2 regions of the Comamonas faecalis genome follow, and region 2 is predicted to be linked to the other one. Evidence: predicted binding sites of a transcription regulator. Region 2 holds the regulator's gene; the other holds the start of a gene.

Region 1 (8,932 bases), on a different contig from region 2:
CTCGTCCTTGAAGCGGCCCGCGTCCTGCGCGGCCGCGGCCTTTTGCTGGCTGGCCAGCGCCAGCGCGTCCTGCATCTCGCGCGTGATGGCGTGCTGCTTGGCGACGTTCTCGGCCGTGATGCCCATGTGGTACTGGTTGTATACGTCCCACAGGCCGTCGACGATCATCGAGTCGACCATCTTCCAGTCGCCCATGCGCTGGCCTTCGCGCGAGCCGTTGAGAACGTGCGGCGCCAGGCTCATGTTCTCCTGGCCGCCGGCAACGACGATCTCGCTGTCACCCGCGGCAACCGCCTGCGCTGCCAGCATCACGGCCTTCAGGCCCGAGCCGCAGACTGCGTTGATCGTCAGCGCCGGTGTATGCCGGTCGACGCCGGCGGCCATCATGGCTTGGCGCGCCGGGTTCTGCCCGCAGCCCGCGGCCAGAACCTGGCCCATGATGACCTCGCCGACCTGGTCGAGCCCCACGCCCGCGCGCGCCAGCGCCTCCTTGATGACGATGGAGCCCAGTGTCGTGGCGGGCGTCTTGGCCAGCGCTCCACCGAATTTACCGACGGCCGTGCGCACGGCCGAAACAATGACGATGTCTTGCATGATGGTTCTCTCCTTTGTAAAAATCAACAACGGCGTGCCGTCAGGATTTCTGCTTGACGTAGCGGCCCGGCGCCGGCTCGATCGCCTGGTATTGCGGCGCACGCCCATAGTCCTTGGGAGCGGTTTTTTGCTTGCCCGCATGGCTGGCCAGCCATGCGGCCCAATCGTCCCACCAGCTGCCCGGGTGCTCGGCTGCGCCGTCCACCCAGTCCTGCAGCGCTGCGGGAAATTTGCCGTCCTCGCGCAACCAGTGGCTGCGCTTGTTGGCCGCCGGCGGGTTGATCACGCCGGCGATGTGGCCCGAGGCCCCCATGACGAAACGCTTCTTGCCCGCCAGCACCTGGGTGGACGCGTATGCCGCATCGATGGGCACGATGTGATCCTCGCGCGAGCCGTAGAGATAGACCGGCAGCTTGACCTTGCCCAGATCGAGCTTTTCGCCGCACACGGTCAGCGCGCCGGGCTGCACCAGCTTGTTCTCAAGGTAGAAATTGCGCAGATACCAAGCGTAGAACGGGCCAGGCAGGTTGGTGCTGTCGCAGTTCCAGTACAGCAGGTCGAAGGCCGGCGGCGTCTCGCCCTTGAGGTAGTTGCCGACGACGTAGTTCCACACCAGGTCGTTGGGGCGCAGAAAACTGAACGTGGCGGCCATGTCCTGGCCCTTCATCAGCCCGCCCTGTCCCATTTGCGTCTCGCGCAGCTGCACGAAGGCCTTGTCGATGAACACGTCCAGCACACCGGTTTCGGTGAAGTCCATCAGCGTCGTCAGGAAGGTGGCGCTGGCCACCGTGTCATCGCCGCGCGCGGCCAGCACGGCCAGCGCATTGGCCAGCATGGTGCCGCCCACGCAAAAGCCCAGGGCGTTGATCTGCTTGGCACCGCCGATGCGCTGCACCACGGCGATGGCGTCGAGCACCGCGGCGCCGATGTAATCGTCCCAGGTCTTGTCGGCAAGCGACGCATCGGGATTGCGCCAGCTTACGACAAAGGTGCGCTGGCCCTGCGAGACCGCGTAGCGGATCAGCGAGTTGGACGGCTGCAAGTCCATGATGTAGTACTTGTTGATGCACGGTGGCACCATCAGCAGCGGCCGCTCGTACACCTTGTCGGTCAGCGGCTTGTACTCCAGCAGCTGGAACAGTTCGTTCTCGTAGACCACCGCGCCTTCAGTGGTGGCGACGTTGCGCCCCACCTCGAAATTGCTCTCGTCGGTCATCGAGATATAGCCCTGGCGCATGTCGTGCAGCAGGTTGGCCACGCCCTTGGCCAGGCTGGCGCCCCGGGTCTGCACCGCTTTCTCCAGCGCATCGGGGTTGAGCGCAAGGAAGTTGCTCGGCGCCATTGCGGCCAGCCACTGATCCACGCCAAAGTGGATGCGCGCGCGCGTCTTCTCGTCGGTCTGCACCGCATCGGCCAGGCCTTTGAGTACGCGCTCATTCGTCTGGTAGAGCGCCAGCGCGAAGGAAGCCATAGGATTGGACGCCCAGCCCTGACCCGCAAAACGCCTGTCACGGCTCTTCGCGTCGGGCTCTGGCTGTCCGCTCTGGCTCCACAGGTTTCGGGCGTCCTCCAGATACTGCTGGTGCAACTGGGCCAGCCGCTCAGGGGCGAAAGTAATGGACGGCAGCGGCGGCTGCGCCGACGCTGACCCGCCCGCCTGTGCACTGGTCATCGGCTGCAGCGCCTGCAGCATGCGGCCCCAGTTGTCCTGCACCATGGCCTGGAATTGGCGTGCGCTCTCTTGCCAGTCTGCATCAGAATGCATGGCTTCTCCTCCGACACTTTCTGTTGTTGATCGGGTCATGATATCCGGTGTCACTCCTGAGACAGGGGTTGTGATTAGTATCTTTGACCTATTCCCGTATCCATGTACCTCGTTGCCATTGGCTGGCTCTACATCACCGTGATGATGGCCCTCGCGGAAGCCTTTTCTCCCCACGGTTCGCTGCTGGGTGCGGCCATCACGCTGGTGTTCTACGGCATCCTGCCGCTGTCCATCGTGCTCTACATTCTGGGTACGCCGGCGCGCAAGCGGGCGCTGCGCGCACGCAGCCAGCAGCAGTCACGCCATCCAGATGCTGGCGGCCATGCGCCCGGTGCTGCCGAGCCGGACGCTGTCGCGCCGGTGCGAGAAGAACCGTAGCGGCGCGCCCACCGTGCACCAGTCGGCGCTGCTGTCGTTGCCATAGAGCGCGGTGACGCCTGCGCGCACCAGGTGCTGGCGCGCCAGCGCCGCCAGGTCGGCCAGGTATTTGCCCGGCCGCGCGCCCGGCGCGAAGTGCCGATCCGCCTGCGCGTCCTGCGCGATGAATGCCTGCCGCACCTCGGGCCCCACCTCGAAGGCAGTCGGCCCGATGCAGGGGCCCAGCCACGCCATCAGCGCCAGCGACCCGGGCGATGTCGCGCGCAGGCGCGCCACCACCTCTTCAAGCACGCCGCCCGCCAGCCCACGCCAGCCCGCGTGGGCCGCTGCGACGCAGCTACCCTCTTGATCCGTCAGCAGCACCGCCAGGCAGTCGGCGGCCATGACCGTGCAGGCCACATGGCGCGAGCGCGTCATGCACGCATCGGCCTCCTGGCCCGACGGCGTATTTCCATCCAGCACCTGTACCCGCGTGCCATGCACCTGGCGCAGCCAGGGCAGCCGCACCTGTTCGCCTGCGCCGGCGACGGCCCGCGCCAGGGCGCGCCAGTTGGCCTCGACAGCGGCCGGATCGTCGCCCACGGAGCGCCCCAGGTTGAAGCTGTCCCAGGGTGGTGCGCTGCAGCCGCCCTGGCGCGTGGTGTGCAGCGCATGCACATGGGCGGGGGCCGGCCAGTCGGGGGGCAGCCAATCGCTGGGGATGGAGCCGGGAGTGGCGCTGAAGGCAGGGCTGGAAATGGGTTGCATGGCTGCAAAGCATACGCGGGGCGTGGCACACTGCAAGGCATTGCCCTCTCACGCCCACCCCGCCCATGTCCTACGTGATCGCCCCCCTGCCCCAGGCCTGTGTGCCCGTGCGCGGCAGTGATGCCCTCTTCCCCGTGCATCGCATCTACTGCGTGGGCCGCAACTACGCGGCGCATGCGCGCGAGATGGGATTCACAGGCCGCGAGCCGCCGTTCTTCTTCATGAAACCGGCTGACGCAGTCGTTCCCGCGGGGCCGGACAGCAGCGCACGCATGGCCTATCCGCCACTGACGCAAGACCTGCACCACGAGGTGGAGCTGGTCGTGGCCATCGGCAAGGGCGGGCGCGACATTGCCGCGGCCGACGCGCCCAGCCATGTCTGGGGCTATGCGGTGGGGCTGGACATGACGCGCCGCGATCTGCAGGCCGAGATGAAGAAGCAGGGCCGGCCCTGGTGCATCGCCAAGGGCTTCGACGCCAGCGCACCGATTGGAGCGCTCACGCCCGCGGCCCAGGCGGGCGCCATCGACAAGGCGGGCATCTGGCTGCAGGTCAACGGCCAGGAGCGCCAGCGCAGCAGCATCGATCAGCTGATCTGGAGCGTGGCCGAAACCATCGAACACCTCTCGCGCGCCTGGCAGCTGCAGCCCGGCGACCTGATCTTCACCGGCACGCCCGAGGGCGTCGCCGCGGTGCAGCCGGGCGACACGCTCGAAGCCGGCATCGACGGCCTGGCGCCTCTGCGCCTGCACGTCGCCTGACTCCCGCCCCTTGCGCCCCACTGTCCTCCTGCATGCTCTATCGCCCCCATATTCAGTTTTGCAACCAATGCGGCGCGCCCGTGCAATACCGCGTTCCCGACGACGGCGACACGCGCGAGCGTGCCATCTGCACCGCCTGCGGCACCATCCAGTATGAAAACCCGCTGACCGTGGTCGGCACCGTGCCGGTGCTCGGCGATCAGGTGCTGCTGTGCCAGCGCAACATCGAGCCGCGCAAATACAAGTGGACGCTGCCCGCGGGCTTCATGGAGCTGGGCGAGACCGTGGCCGAAGGCGCGGCGCGCGAAACCGTGGAAGAAGCAGGTGCGCAGTTCACGCTGGGCGCGCTGTTTACGGTGATGAGCGTGCCGCTGGTCGGCCAGGTGCACATCTACCACCTGGCCAGGCTGCACAACGACCGGTTCGACCCCGGGCACGAAACCATCGAGGCGCGCCTGTTCGACGAGCAAGACATCCCCTGGGAAGCACTGGCGTTTCGCACCGTGCGCCACACGCTGGAATGTTTTTTTGCCGACCGCCGCGCCGGCCACTTTGGCGTGCACACGGCGGACATGCGCTGACCGCGGCGGGGCGCCACCGCGCGCAGCGCCTGCTATAGCAGCACGATGTCGTACTGATCCTGTGCCATCACCGTCTCGGCCTGCAGCGAGATCGGCTTGCCGATGAAGTCCGACAGCCCGGCCAGGTGCTGGCTTTCCTCATCCAGGAACAGGTCGATGACCTGCGGCGCCGCGATCACGCGGAACTCGCGCGGATTGAACTGGCGCGCCTCGCGCAGCAGCTCGCGCAGGACGTCGTAGCAGACGCTGCGCGCGGTGCGGATCTCGCCCACGCCGTGACAGGTCGGGCAGGGCTCGCTCAGTATGTGCGCCAGCGACTCGCGCGTGCGCTTGCGCGTGAGCTCGACCAGCCCCAGCGGCGAGAAGCCGCCAACCATGGTCTTGACCCGGTCGCGCGCCAGCTGCTTGCGAAACTCGGCCAGCACCTGCTGCTGATGGTCTTCGCGCAGCATGTCGATGAAGTCGGCAATGATGATGCCGCCCAGGTTGCGCAACCGCAGCTGGCGGGCAATCGCGCCGGCCGCCTCCAGGTTGGTCTTGAAGATGGTGTCGTCGAAGTTGCGCGCACCGACGAAGCCGCCGGTGTTCACGTCCACCGTGGTGAGCGCCTCGGTCTGGTCGATGATCAGGTAGCCACCCGATTTGAGCTCGACGCGCCGCCCCAGCGCCCGCGCGATCTCCTCGTCGATCGCGTACAGGTCGAAGATCGGCCGCTCTCCCTTGTACAGCTGCAGCTTGGCCGCCGCCGCGGGCATGAACTCGCTGCCAAAGAGCTGCAGCGCGGCAAACTGCTCGCGCGAGTCGATGCGGATGCTCTGCGTGGCCTCGCCCACCAGATCGCGCAGCACGCGGCGCAGCAAATCCAGGTCCTGGTGCAGCAGCGACTTGGCCGGCAGGCGCTGCGCCGCCTCCTTGATGCGCAGCCAGGTCTTGCGCAGATAGGCGATGTCCTCGGACAGCTCGGCGTCGCTGGCGTCCTCGCCGTTGGTGCGCAAAATGAAACCGCCGCCCACGCCGCCGTGCGCCTCGTCGCCTACCAGCGCCTGCAGGCGCGCGCGCAGCGCGTCGCGCTCGCCGGACGGTATTTTTTGCGAAATACCGACGTGGTCGTCCTGCGGCAAAAACACCAGCAGCCGCCCGGCAATGCTGATTTGCGTGGACAGGCGCGCGCCCTTGCTGCCAATCGGATCCTTGATGACCTGCACCATCAGCGACTGGCCCTCGAAGACCTGTTTCTCGATGGGCACGGCCGGCTCGCCCTTGCGCGCGAACATCGGCGCTTCGCCGCCTTCCTGGCGCTGCCAGACGTCGGCCACGTGCAGAAAGGCGGCGCGCTCCAGGCCGATGTCGACAAAGGCCGACTGCATGCCGGGCAGCACGCGCGAGACCTTGCCAAGATAGACGTTGCCGACCAGGCCGCGCTCGAGCGCACGCTCGACGTGCAGTTCCTGGATCGCGCCGTTTTCGACCACGGCCACCCGCGTCTCCTGCGGAGACCAATTGATGAGGATGTCTTGTTGCATGGGATCGTGGTGGCTGGGCGCAATGCCGGCCACCTGGGAAATTTCAGGCATTGATCATGCCCGAAACTCGCCCATGCCGGGATTACGCCAGGCCGTGCTCCAGCGCCCGCTGCGCCATGCCAGCGGCCAGCTGCGGCTGCAGCGAGACGACGGAGCCAATCACGATCAGCGCCGGCGCGCGCACGCGCTGCTCGCGCGCCAGCGCCGGCAGCCGCTCCAGCGTGCCGGCGACGGTGCGCTGGCTGGGCAGCGACGCCTGTTCGACCAGCGCGGCCGGCGTGTCGCCGGGCAGGCCGTGGCGCTGCAATTCGCTGCAGATCACCGGCAGATTGCCCACGCCCATGTAGATCACCACGGTCTGGTTGAGCCGCGCCAGCGCCGGCCAGTCCAGCTCCACCTGGCGCCCGGCGCGCAGGTGGCCAGTGGCAAACACCAGCGTGCAGGCATGGTCGCGGTGGGTGAGTGGAATGCCGGCGCAGGCGCCGGCGGCCTGCGCGGCGGTGATGCCGGGCACCACGTCGAACGCGATGCCGGCCTGCGCCAGCGCCATGGCCTCCTCGCCGCCGCGCCCGAAGATGAAGCCGTCGCCGCCCTTGAGGCGCACCAGGCTGCGGCCGCTGCGCGCCAGGCGCAGCATCAGGTCGATGATCGACTCCTGCGGCAAGGTGTGGTGCGAGGCCTCCTTGCCAACGTAGATCAGGTCTGCGTCCTCGGCCACGTAGCGCAGCACGTCCTTGCTCACCAGATGGTCGTAGAGCACCATGCGCGCGCCGCGCAGCGCCTTCACGGCGCGCAGCGTCAACAATTCCGGGTCGCCCGGGCCTGCCCCCACCAGGGTCACGCGCCCGGGACGGGTGGCGGTCTCGGGGGTGTCGGTGGTGCCGAACCAGCGCGCTTGTTCAATAAAGCTCATCGTGATCTCTCTCGTGGCAAGCCTGGAAAGACTGCCCGTGCGGGCTGCCAGTTGTGGGTTTTCCCCGATTGTTCTGACAGCCGATGCGTGCGTCCTTGACCTGGTTCAAGGACATCGCCCTATTGACACTGCGACGATAGGGTCACTCGCAAGAAGAGGGAATGGACAGCTACCTCGGCGAGGGGGTCAGGGCAGCAGCCCGAACCCGCCCAACCGCTGATCCGTGATGCAGAGGACCCACAAATGAAAGACAAGAGGATTGCCAAACTGGTCGCACTGGCCGCCGCCGCTGTCGTGTCCGCGACCGCGCTGACCGCCGTGGCGCAGCAGCCGGCCGAGCCAGGCGCCCCCACCACCGACGTCAAGAGTCCGGAGGCGCAGTTCCGCGGCGCACCGTATTCGATGTCCGGCGAGGAAATGCACCGTGCCGACGATCCGAAGATGCCGGCCATGACGCAAGCCGAGTTCGACCGCGCGCGCCAGATCTACTTCGAGCGCTGCGCCGGCTGCCACGGCGTGCTGCGCAAGGGCGCTACCGGCAAGGCACTGACTCCGGACATCACGCTGGAGCGCGGCACCGAGTACCTCAAGACCTTCATCGCCTACGGCTCGCCGGCGGGCATGCCCAACTGGCTGACCTCGGGTGACTTCGACGAGGCGACCGTGGATCTGATGGCGCGCTACGTGCAGCACACGCCGCCGACGCCGCCCGAGTTCTCGCTCGAGGACATGGAGAAGACCCGCAAGGAGTACATCCCCGTCGCCGAGCGCCCGACCAAGAAGATGAACAAGTACAACATCGAGAACATCTTCTCGGTGACGCTGCGCGACGACGGCACGATCGCGCTGATCGACGGCGATACGAAAGAAATCATCAACATCGTCAAGACCGGCTACGCAGTGCACATCTCGCGCATGGGCGCCAACGGGCGCTACCTGTACGTGATCGGCCGCGACGCACGCGTGAACCTGATCGACCTGTGGATGGAGAAGCCCGACAACGTCGCCGAGATCAAGGTCGGCCTGGAGGCGCGCTCGATCGAGACCAGCAAGTTCAAGGGCTGGGAAGACAAGATCGCGATTGCCGGCACCTACTGGCCGCCCCAGTTCGTGCTGATGGACGGCGATACGCTCAAGCCGCGCAAGGTCGTCGGCACGCGCGGCATGGACATCGACAACGTGTACCACCCCGAGCCGCGCGTGGCCGCCATCGTCTCCAGCCACGAGAAGCCCGAGTTCCTGGTCAACGCCAAGGAAACCGGCAAGATCTGGATGGTCGACTACACCGACCTGACGAACCTGAAGATGACGAAGATCGCCACCTCCAAGTTCCTGCACGACGGTGGCTTCGACAGCACACAGCGCTACTTCCTGACGGCGGCCAACTCGTCCAACCAGATCGTGGTGATCGACACCAAGAAGAGCAAGCTGGAGGCGATCATCGACGTGGGCAAGATCCCGCACCCGGGCCGCGGCGCCAACTTCAAGCACCCCAAGTTCGGCCCGGTGTGGGCTACCTCTGGCTTGGGTGACGAGAGCATCGCCATCATCGGCACCGATCCCAAGGGCCACAAGAGCAACGCCTGGAAGGTCGTGCAGACGCTGGAAGGCCAGGGCGGCGGCTCGCTGTTCATCAAGACGCACCCCAAGTCCAACAACCTGTGGGTCGA
Region 2 (8,932 bases):
GTCAGCCGCTGCTCATAGGCCTGGGGGTCGGGCACCTGCTCGCGCATGAACGCGCTCATGGCTGGGGTGTTGCGCTTGCGCACCAGTGCGCGCGGCAGCTTCCAAATCTGCACCAGGCGCTCGTTGAACACGCGAATGCTGCCGTCCAGATTGCAACTGAGCACGCCGTCGGCGGCCGAGTCGAGCGTGGCCTTGAGCTCGGACTGCACCGCCTCCAGATCCTGCTCGCTGCGCTGCAGCGCAGTGATGCCGAGCATGGTCATCAACAGCCAGGGCCCGCCATCGGCCGGCGGGGCGTCCAGGCGCACGACGCGCCGCTGCACTGGCACCAGGCCATGGTTGCCGCGGTGCTCTACCACGGTACGCGAATGGATGCCGCGGCCGATCTCGGCCAGATCCTGGCCCCAGAAGACCAGGTCTTCGGGCGTGATCGCCAGCTCGCGCACCGCCAGGCCCTGCATGGCGTCAAGGTCGCGCCCGGTCAGCTGGGCTGCCTGGGCATTGGCGTAGCAAATGCGCAGGTCGCCGCCGTTGATCAGCCACGCGGCAACGTCCAGGCTGTCAACGATGCTGCGCCATGGCAAGGCGGACTGCGCGCGGGTCATGGCGCCTTGCCCTCCTCTGGCGGATCGGTGCGGACATTTTCAAAGAAATAGCAAAAATACTGCCGCACCGCGAAAAATTCGAGCATGTGCTGCGGCAGTTGCTCGGGCTTGAGGCTGCGCACGATGCCCAGGCCCTGGGCTTGCGCCAGATCGAGCAGCTGCGTGCGCGCCTCGTCTTCACCAAGGGCTGGATCGAACACCAGCACGCTGGGGCGCAGCGGATGGCGCGCATCGACCAGCACCACCTGCGCGTAGCGTTCGTCAGTGAGCTGCACCAGCGAGCCCGGCGGGTAGACGCCCATCATGCGGATGAACACCTCCAGCACCCAAGGGTCGAAGCGCGAGCGCTCGCGGGCATACATCTGCGCCAGCGCGTTGTGCGGCGTCAGCGACTGGCGACCATGCAACGGGTTGCACAGGCGGTCGTAGGCATTGACCACGGCCACGATCTTGCCCCACAGGCGCATGTCCTGGTCGCGCAGACGGCGCGGAAACCCGCTGCCGTCGGCCATTTCATGGTGCTGGGCAATGGCCTGCAGCACCTCCTCGTCCCAGCCCATGCGAGCACACAGGTCAACCGAAAAGGCTACGTGCTCCTCATAGCGCCTGAGGTCGGCCGGCGCCAGCGCCGTGCCGGGCTCGGCGATGTGCAGCGGCAGCAGCATCTTGCCCAGGTCATGCTGCAGCGCGGCCGCGGCCACGCCGCGCAATGCCTGCGCTGCCTCGCCCAGCGCATTGGCCAGCATGGTGGACAGCACCATCACGTTGACCGCGTGCATGGCGGTGCGCGAGCCATGGACGTCGGGCAGCAGCCGTATGGCAAAGGGCTGGGCGCCCAGCAGCTCGGCAACGAAGTCCTCGACCAGCGCCTGCACCTGCATGCGCGCCTCGGCGGGCGCAACCATCACCGTGCTGCACACTCCCTGGTACAGATCGGCCAGGCGGTAATACTGCTCTTCGCACGCCACAAAGGCGGTGTCCCATTCTTCGCGGGGGTTGAGCAGTGCCCGCTCCCGGTCTGCCCTGTCTCGCGCCGATGGGGTCAATGGGGTCGGCGCCGTTGCCGTTTGTGATGGATCGTTTTCGCTGGATTCGTCTTCTGCCAGCGGCACTTCCTGCGCATCCTGGCCCTGAACTGCGTCCGCTGCGATTTCGATGGTGCTTTTTTCCGGAATCACGCGCACCTGCCTCAGTCCAAGCTGGCGAAGCTGGGTAATCTGCTCGCGCGAAGTCAGAAGAAAACTGCTTTTCGGGAAAGGATGATTCAGCCAGCCGACCTTCAGCTGAACATACATGCCCACGCGCAGTTTCTCGATTTCAATCAGGACGGGGACGGACAAAGGCACTTCTGAATATTTCGCGGCAAACGAAACGTTACAACCGTATACCGCTTCATTATGGAGCTTTTACAAGTGCTGGAAAGTGTAGTCCAACCCTGTCCTGTCGCCATCCTACGACACGCACCAGGGCGCAGGTTGCCCGTGGACGACGTCCATCCACAGCGCCCACGCCCCCATGGTGCACAAAATGGCTCCCGCCACGCGCATGCCCAATCCCGCGCGCACCTGGGCCAGCCGCTGGTGCAACTGCCCCAGCGCCCAGGGGCCGGCAATCAGCCACAGCGCACTGCCCAGGCCGAACAGTGCCATACAGGCAAAGCCATTGACCACGCTGCCGCTCAATGCGGCCATCAAGAGTGCGCTGTAGAGCAGCCCGCATGGCAACAATGCCCAGGCCATGCCCGTGACGAACAGGCCGGTGGTGTGCTGCGTCCAGGGACGCACCCACTGCCACAGCGTGCGCCCCGCTCCCTCGATCCATGCCGGCTGACGCGCCTGCAACAGCATCAGCAGCCCCCAGGCCAGGATCAGCACATGCATCAGCGTCCACAGCGGGCGCAGGCCCGGACTGAAGTCCGCGAGCCAGACCAGCCTGTCCATGGCCAGCGCGGCCAATGCACCGGCCGCGCCGTAACCGAGCAGACGCCCCAGGTGAAAGCCCAGCAGGCGCGCGCCGAGCCGGCGTGCTGGCGCTGCACCGCCCCCTTGGATTCGGGTCAGCGTCAGCGCCCCTCCCGCTACCGCCTGGCCCTCGTCTTCACCCTTGTGCAACTGGCCCGTCAAAGCTGCACAGGGGGCGGCACACATCACCAGGCAGTGAGCACCACCCGTCAAACCCATGAACAAGGCCGTCGAGGCCAGAGCTAGCAACATGGAGGGTAATCCGCCGGGTGTCGGGCGGCATGCGCCCGCTCGACCGCGCCGGGACGAGAAGGGGCAATGAGAGGACCAATAGATACGAGCAACACCGCTTGCCGTTTAAATAATGCGCGAGAACCGCGCGCGATTACGGTCGGCCTGCAGGTATCTGTCGAACACCATGGCCACGCCGCGCACGAAGAACCAGCCCATAGGCGTGACCTGCACGCCTTCAGGCTTGAGGCAGACCAGGCCTTGCTGCTCCATGTCCTTGAGCCGCTCCAGCTCGGCAGCGAAGTACTGGGGCACGTCGACCAGCCAGGACTGCGCAAACGGCTCGTACAGCAACTCGCCCTGGCACATCAGCGCCATGATGGCGGCGCGGCGCATCAGATCGTCGCGCGTCAGCGCCAGGCCGCGCGCAATCGGGATGCGGCCGCGGTTGATCGCGTCGTAGTAGTCCTCCAGCACCTTGGCGTTCTGGCTATAGGTTGCACCGACGCGGCCGATGGCCGAAACGCCCAGCGCAATCAGGTCGCAATCGGGCTGGGTGCTGTAGCCCTGGAAGTTGCGGTGCAGCCGTCCCTGGCGCTTGGCAACGGCCAGCGCGTCGTCGGGCAGCGCGAAGTGATCCATGCCCACGTAAACGTAGCCCGCGTCGATGAAGGACTCGATCGAGCGCGCCAGCATGGACACCTTGGCCGCGGGCGCCGGCAGGTCGGCGATATTGATGCGCCGCTGCGCCTTGAAGCGCTCGGGCAAGTGGGCATAGGCGTACAGCGCAATGCGATCCGAGCGCAGTTGCACGACCTGCTCCAGCGTGCGGTTGAACGATTCGGGCGTCTGCAGCGGCAGGCCGTAGATCAGGTCGACGTTGACCGAGTCGAAACCCAGCTTGCGCGCGCTCTCGACCAGCGCAAACACCTTGTCAGCGGGTTGCACCCGGTGCACCGCCTTTTGCACGTCGGGGTCGAAGTCCTGTACGCCAAAACTCAGGCGGTTGAAGCCCAGTTCCTTGAGCACCGCCAGGCGGTGTTCGTCGACGGTACGCGGGTCGACCTCGATGGAATACTCGCCGCCGGGCACCAGCGTGAAGCTGCGCGTGAACATGCTCATCAGGTCGCGCAGGCCCTCGTCGGTCAGGAAGGTGGGCGTGCCGCCGCCCAGGTGCAACTGGCTGACCTGCTGCCCGACGCCGCAGTGCGCCGTGTGCAGGTCGATCTCGCGGCTGAGGTAGCGCAGGTAGACCTCGGCGCGCTCGGGGTGCTTGGTGATGATCTTGTTGCACGCGCAGTAATAGCACAGCGACTCGCAAAACGGGATGTGCGCGTACAGCGACAGTGGCGTGTTCTTGCCCACCGCACTGACCTTGCGCTGCTGCAGCGCAAGCACGTACTGCTCTTCGCCAAACGCTTCGACAAAGCGGTCGGCCGTGGGATAGGAGGTGTAGCGGGGCCCGGGCACGTCGAAGCGACGCAGGAGTTCGGGCGTGATAGCAACGGTCATGACGGATTTCCAGACGATAACGGCAAGACTGTGCCGCAGTGGACCGGCAACCGTCTTGACTACAATCAAGAACCGGCCGCTTCCTGCATGGCGGCCTGGCCCGGATCGAGAGTCCCGAGATTGTCTCCGGATTTACCCTCTGTACCTTTTTTCAGATGTAAGCTCTGACCATGGGCAAGGTTTCTGCTTCTTCCAGCGCGCACGCCTTCAAAGTCGCCTGCTCCAACTGCAATCTTCGCGAGTTGTGCATGCCGGTCGGCCTGAACGACCAGCAAATGCAGCGCATCGACGACATCGTTGCGACGCGGCGCAAGATCAAGCGCGGCGGCTCGCTGTTTCGCAACGGCGAGGCATTCACCTCGCTGTTTGCCATTCGCACCGGTTTTTTCAAGACCTGCGTGGCGACCGAGGACGGACGCGACCAGGTCACGGGCTTTCAGATGGCCGGCGAGATCATCGGCCTGGACGGCATCGTCAACGACCACCACACCTGCGATGCCGTGGCGCTGGAGGATGCCGAGGTCTGCGTGATGCCGTTCGACCGCATAGAGGAACTGTCTCGCGAGGTCACACCGCTGCAGACACACCTGCACAAGATAATGAGCCGCGAGATCGTACGCGAGCACGGCGTGATGCTGCTGCTCGGCAGCATGCGCGCCGAGGAGCGGCTGGCGGCTTTCTTGCTCAACCTGGTGCAGCGCCTGCATGACCGCGGCTTCTCGCAATCCGAGTTGGTGCTGCGCATGACCCGCGAAGAGATCGGCAGTTACCTGGGCCTCAAGCTGGAGACCGTCAGCCGCACTTTCTCCAAGTTCGCCGAGGACGGTCTGGTCGAGGTCAAACAGCGCCACGTGCGCATCCTGGACACCGACGCGCTCAAAGCCATCGTCAACAGTCAACAGGCCTGACGACGGCCAATCCCGCCACGGGCGGTATTACATCGAAGAAAACTTGGCGCAATCGGCTGGACGCTGCAGGTCGGGGACAGGGCAGCGATTGAGTTCAAAGGGCGAGAGCGACAGCAGGGTCGTCAGCGCGCCCGCACCCATGATCACCAGCCAGAACACGAAGAACGCCACGGTGTAGACACCTTCGCGCGAGAGGTTCACCGGCTGGTCGAACCACTGCAACATTTGCGGATCGACAAAAGCAAACACCAGCATTTCCAGCACGGCCGCCATCAGAAAGGCCGGCCAGACAATCCACATCAGTCGCTGCATCCGCATTGCATCGTCTCCTGTTCTTTGGATGAAGAGGCAGACTAGCACTGAGGCCGGCCATGCAATCCATGCATGCGCGCTAAACCATGCACGGCACTCGGAATTGACCCAGGTCACGACAGCGCATGGTCAGAGCCCGGCGCTTGCCGCGCGCGATATCAGGGACGATGTTCTCGCGGCGTTGCCGCATGGTTGCGGCCCTTGAGCGCCGGCGTCATGGCTGCCGCCTCCGCTTCCTGCTGCGCCCTGAGCGTCTGATTGATTTCCAGGCCGCGCTGGTAATAGTCTTCGCTCAGTACCGGATCAGGGCGGCTGACGGCCAGCCACAGCGTCACGAAACCGGCGACGACGACGACGGCAGGCCCGGCGATCAGCATCCAGACCATGCCGAACTTCCACCAGGGTCGCGCCGGGGCGTCACCGGGCATCGGCCCGGGTGCAGTGGAGGGATTTGCAATCATTGAAGACTCCTCATCGAAACGGCGACCACTCAGCGCGGCACCAGGAACACCGATTTCTCGGAAACCTGTGCCTTGCTGCCCAGCGCCTGGATATCAAAGTAAATCGTGTGCGACCCGGGCTGCGCCGAGCCGTAGGGGATGTGCAGGCGCACCGACACCCAGCGCGACTCGGCCGGCCCCAGGTCGAATTCCTGCTCGGTGGCCACTTCCAGCTCCGGCAAGCCGCGCGCCGCAATGTGGTAGCGCTGCGCGCGTTCGGTAGCGTTCATGATCTGCAGGCGGTAAACGTTCTCCAGCTTGCCACCGGCGACGATGCGCGAGAGCGCGGCGCGGTCGCGCACGATGTCCACCTTCATCGGCGAGCGTACGACGAGACTAGCCATCATGCCAATGCACAGCAGCAGCAGCAGTGCGGAGTAAACCAGTACGCGCGGACGCAGCACGCGCTTGATCATCTGCGACTGCGTCCAGTGGTTCTTGACTCCGTTTTGCGTGGAAAAGCGAATCAACCCACGCGGGTAGTTCATCTTGTCCATCACGGTGTCGCAAGCATCCACGCACAGGCCGCAGCCTATGCATTCGTACTGCAACCCGTCGCGGATGTCGATGCCGGCCGGGCACACCTGCACGCACAGCGAACAATCGATGCAATCGCCCAGCCCTTTGGCCTTGTAGTCCACCGTCTTGGCGCGCGGCGCACGCGGCTCGCCGCGCTCGGGGTCGTAGGTGACGATCATCGTGTCTTTGTCGAACATCGCGCTTTGGAAGCGCGCGTACGGGCACATGTATTGGCAGACCTGCTCACGCAAGAAACCGGCGTTGCCATAGGTAGCCAGGCCATAGAACAGTACCCAGAAAATCTGCCAGCCGCCGTGCAGGGCCAGCAGCTCGCTGCCCAGCTCGCGAATAGGCACAAAGTAGCCGACAAAGGTGTAGCCCGTCCACAGCGCGATGGCCAGCCAGACGACTTGCGTGGCCGTCTTCTTCCAGATTTTCTCGAACGTCCAGCCGCTTTTATCCAGACGCATGCGCGCGCTGCGATCGCCCTCGATTTTGTGCTCTACCCACACGAAGATCTCGGTGTATACGGTCTGTGGGCAGGCAAAGCCGCACCACAAACGCCCGGCCACGGCGGTGAACAAAAACAGCGACAGCGCCGAGATGATTAGCAGACCCGTCAAATAGATGAAGTCCTGCGGATACAGCACCAGGCCGAAGATATAAAAACGGCGCGCACCCAGGTCGAACAACACCATCTGGCGCTCGCCCCACTGCAACCAGGGCAGGCCATAGAACACCAGCTGCGTGACGTAGACCATGATCCAGCGCCAGCGCGCAAAAATCCCATCAATGGAGCGCGGATAGATTTTTCTGCGTTTTTCGTACAGCGACACCGTCTGCGCACCAGCGGCAGGCGGCGCGGTCTTGGTAATGGTTTTATGGGGTTTACCCGGCTTTGCTTTCATGGCGCTACATACTTCTCTTGACCCGCACAAGCCATTACGGCTTCAACACGAAAGGGCCGGCGCCCTGTGCAAAGGCAGCCGGCCCATAGTGCAACACGTCAGAACTACTGACCCGAAGCCCCCTGGTGGGACAGTCCCCAGACATAAGCCGTCAGCACATTGATTTGGGCGTCGGTGAGCTTGCCGCCCTCGGCAATCGCCTGTGCCGGCATCTGGTTTGTCTTGCCGTTGTTGATCATGGCGACGATCGCCGCCTCGCCCCAGCCATGCAGCCAGACATCGTCGGTCAGGTTGGGCGCACCCAGCGCCTGGTTGCCCTTGCCGTCGGCACCATGGCAGGCGGCGCAAGAGGCAAACAGCGGCTTGCCCAGCGCGGCGCGCACCGAATCGTGCGGACTGCCCGACAGGCTGAGCACGTACTGGGCGACGTTGCGCACGTCCTCGCCCGAGCCCACGGCCTCGGCCATCGGAGGCATCACGCCGATACGGCCGTCGTGAATGGTCTGGCGAATCTGCTCGGGATCACCGCCATACAGCCAGTCGCCGTCGCTCAGATTGGGAAAGCCCTTGCTGCCGCGCGCGTCCGAACCATGGCACTGGGCGCAGTTGTTCATGAACAGGCGGTCGCCAATGGCCATGGCTGCCGGGTCTTGCGTCAGCTGCTCGGCGCTCATGCCGTCAAAGCGCGCGTACAGCGGCTGCAACTGCTCGGCCGCCTTGTCCATCTCGCGCTGGTACTCGCCAACCTGCGTCCAGCCCAGCTGGCCCTTGAAGGTACCCAGCCCGGGATAGGCGATCAGGTAGCCGGCGCCAAAGAGCAGCGTGATGACGAACAGCCACATCCACCAGCGCGGCATGGGGTTGTTCATCTCGGTCAGGTCTTCGTCCCAGACGTGGCCGGTGGTGTTGTCGGCCGTCGCCTCGACCTTCTTGCGCGACGTGAGCCACAGCAACAAGCCACAGCCGACGATGCCGACGATGGTGATGATGGTGACGTAGACCGACCAGAAGTTACTCGTGAAATCGCTCATGGGTTCTCTCTAGTTGTGTACGTGGGAGGCGTCAGTCCTCGAGGAAGGGCAGCTGCGCCGCCTCCTCGAAGCGCGCGCGGTTGCGGCCCAGGTAGGCCCAGACCCCAATGCCCACGAAGCTCGCCAGCGATGCCAGCGTGACCGCGATGCGCCAGGTGGTGATGTCCATGGCTGCCTCCCTTATTTGAGCTGGTGACCCAGCGATTGCAGATAGGCAATCATGGCGTCCATCTCGGTCTTGCCTTCCACCTCCTGCACTGCGCCGGCGATCTCCTCGTCGGTATAAGGCACGCCCACCTTGCGCAGCGCGCGCATGTGCGCCGGCATGACCGCGGCATTCACCAGGTTCTTCTCCAGCCACGGGTAGGCCGGCATGTTGGACTCTGGAACCACGTCGCGCGGGTCGTTCAGGTGGATGCGGTGCCACTCGTCGCTGTAGCGGCCG

What was found. Region 2 encodes FNR, which switches genes on or off when oxygen is low (the NO sensors DNR and NnrR bind a similar motif). Its sites were predicted from a motif close to TTGATNNNNATCAA; they were not measured.
Region 1: a site for FNR is predicted at 7,358-7,371, ahead of cobA (uroporphyrinogen-III C-methyltransferase). Genes of this name have one in related genera too.

The regions. Positions count from the first base shown of each region.
Region 1 covers NZ_BAABBP010000021.1:1,603-10,534, forward strand. Annotated here, with positions in the region: gene ABD767_RS11655 (acetyl-CoA C-acyltransferase) at 1-594, opposite strand, end outside; gene ABD767_RS11660 (class I poly(R)-hydroxyalkanoic acid synthase) at 635-2,359, opposite strand; gene ABD767_RS11665 (hypothetical protein) at 2,462-2,737, shown strand; gene pgeF (peptidoglycan editing factor PgeF) at 2,657-3,484, opposite strand; gene ABD767_RS11675 (fumarylacetoacetate hydrolase family protein) at 3,550-4,245, shown strand; gene ABD767_RS11680 (zinc ribbon domain-containing protein) at 4,278-4,826, shown strand; gene rng (ribonuclease G) at 4,859-6,349, opposite strand; gene cobA (uroporphyrinogen-III C-methyltransferase) at 6,432-7,262, opposite strand; gene ABD767_RS11695 (cytochrome D1 domain-containing protein) at 7,665-8,932, shown strand, end outside.
Region 2 covers NZ_BAABBP010000001.1:42,954-51,885, reverse strand. Annotated here, with positions in the region: gene ABD767_RS00245 (EAL domain-containing protein) at 1-605, opposite strand, end outside; gene ABD767_RS00240 (cyclic di-GMP phosphodiesterase) at 602-1,951, opposite strand; gene ABD767_RS00235 (urease accessory protein UreH domain-containing protein) at 2,057-2,818, opposite strand; gene hemN (oxygen-independent coproporphyrinogen III oxidase) at 2,924-4,309, opposite strand; gene fnr (fumarate/nitrate reduction transcriptional regulator Fnr) at 4,480-5,217, shown strand; gene ABD767_RS00220 (hypothetical protein) at 5,245-5,535, opposite strand; gene ABD767_RS00215 (FixH family protein) at 5,688-5,990, opposite strand; gene ccoG (cytochrome c oxidase accessory protein CcoG) at 6,020-7,456, opposite strand; gene ccoP (cytochrome-c oxidase, cbb3-type subunit III) at 7,561-8,487, opposite strand; gene ABD767_RS00200 (CcoQ/FixQ family Cbb3-type cytochrome c oxidase assembly chaperone) at 8,519-8,656, opposite strand; gene ccoO (cytochrome-c oxidase, cbb3-type subunit II) at 8,668-8,932, opposite strand, start outside.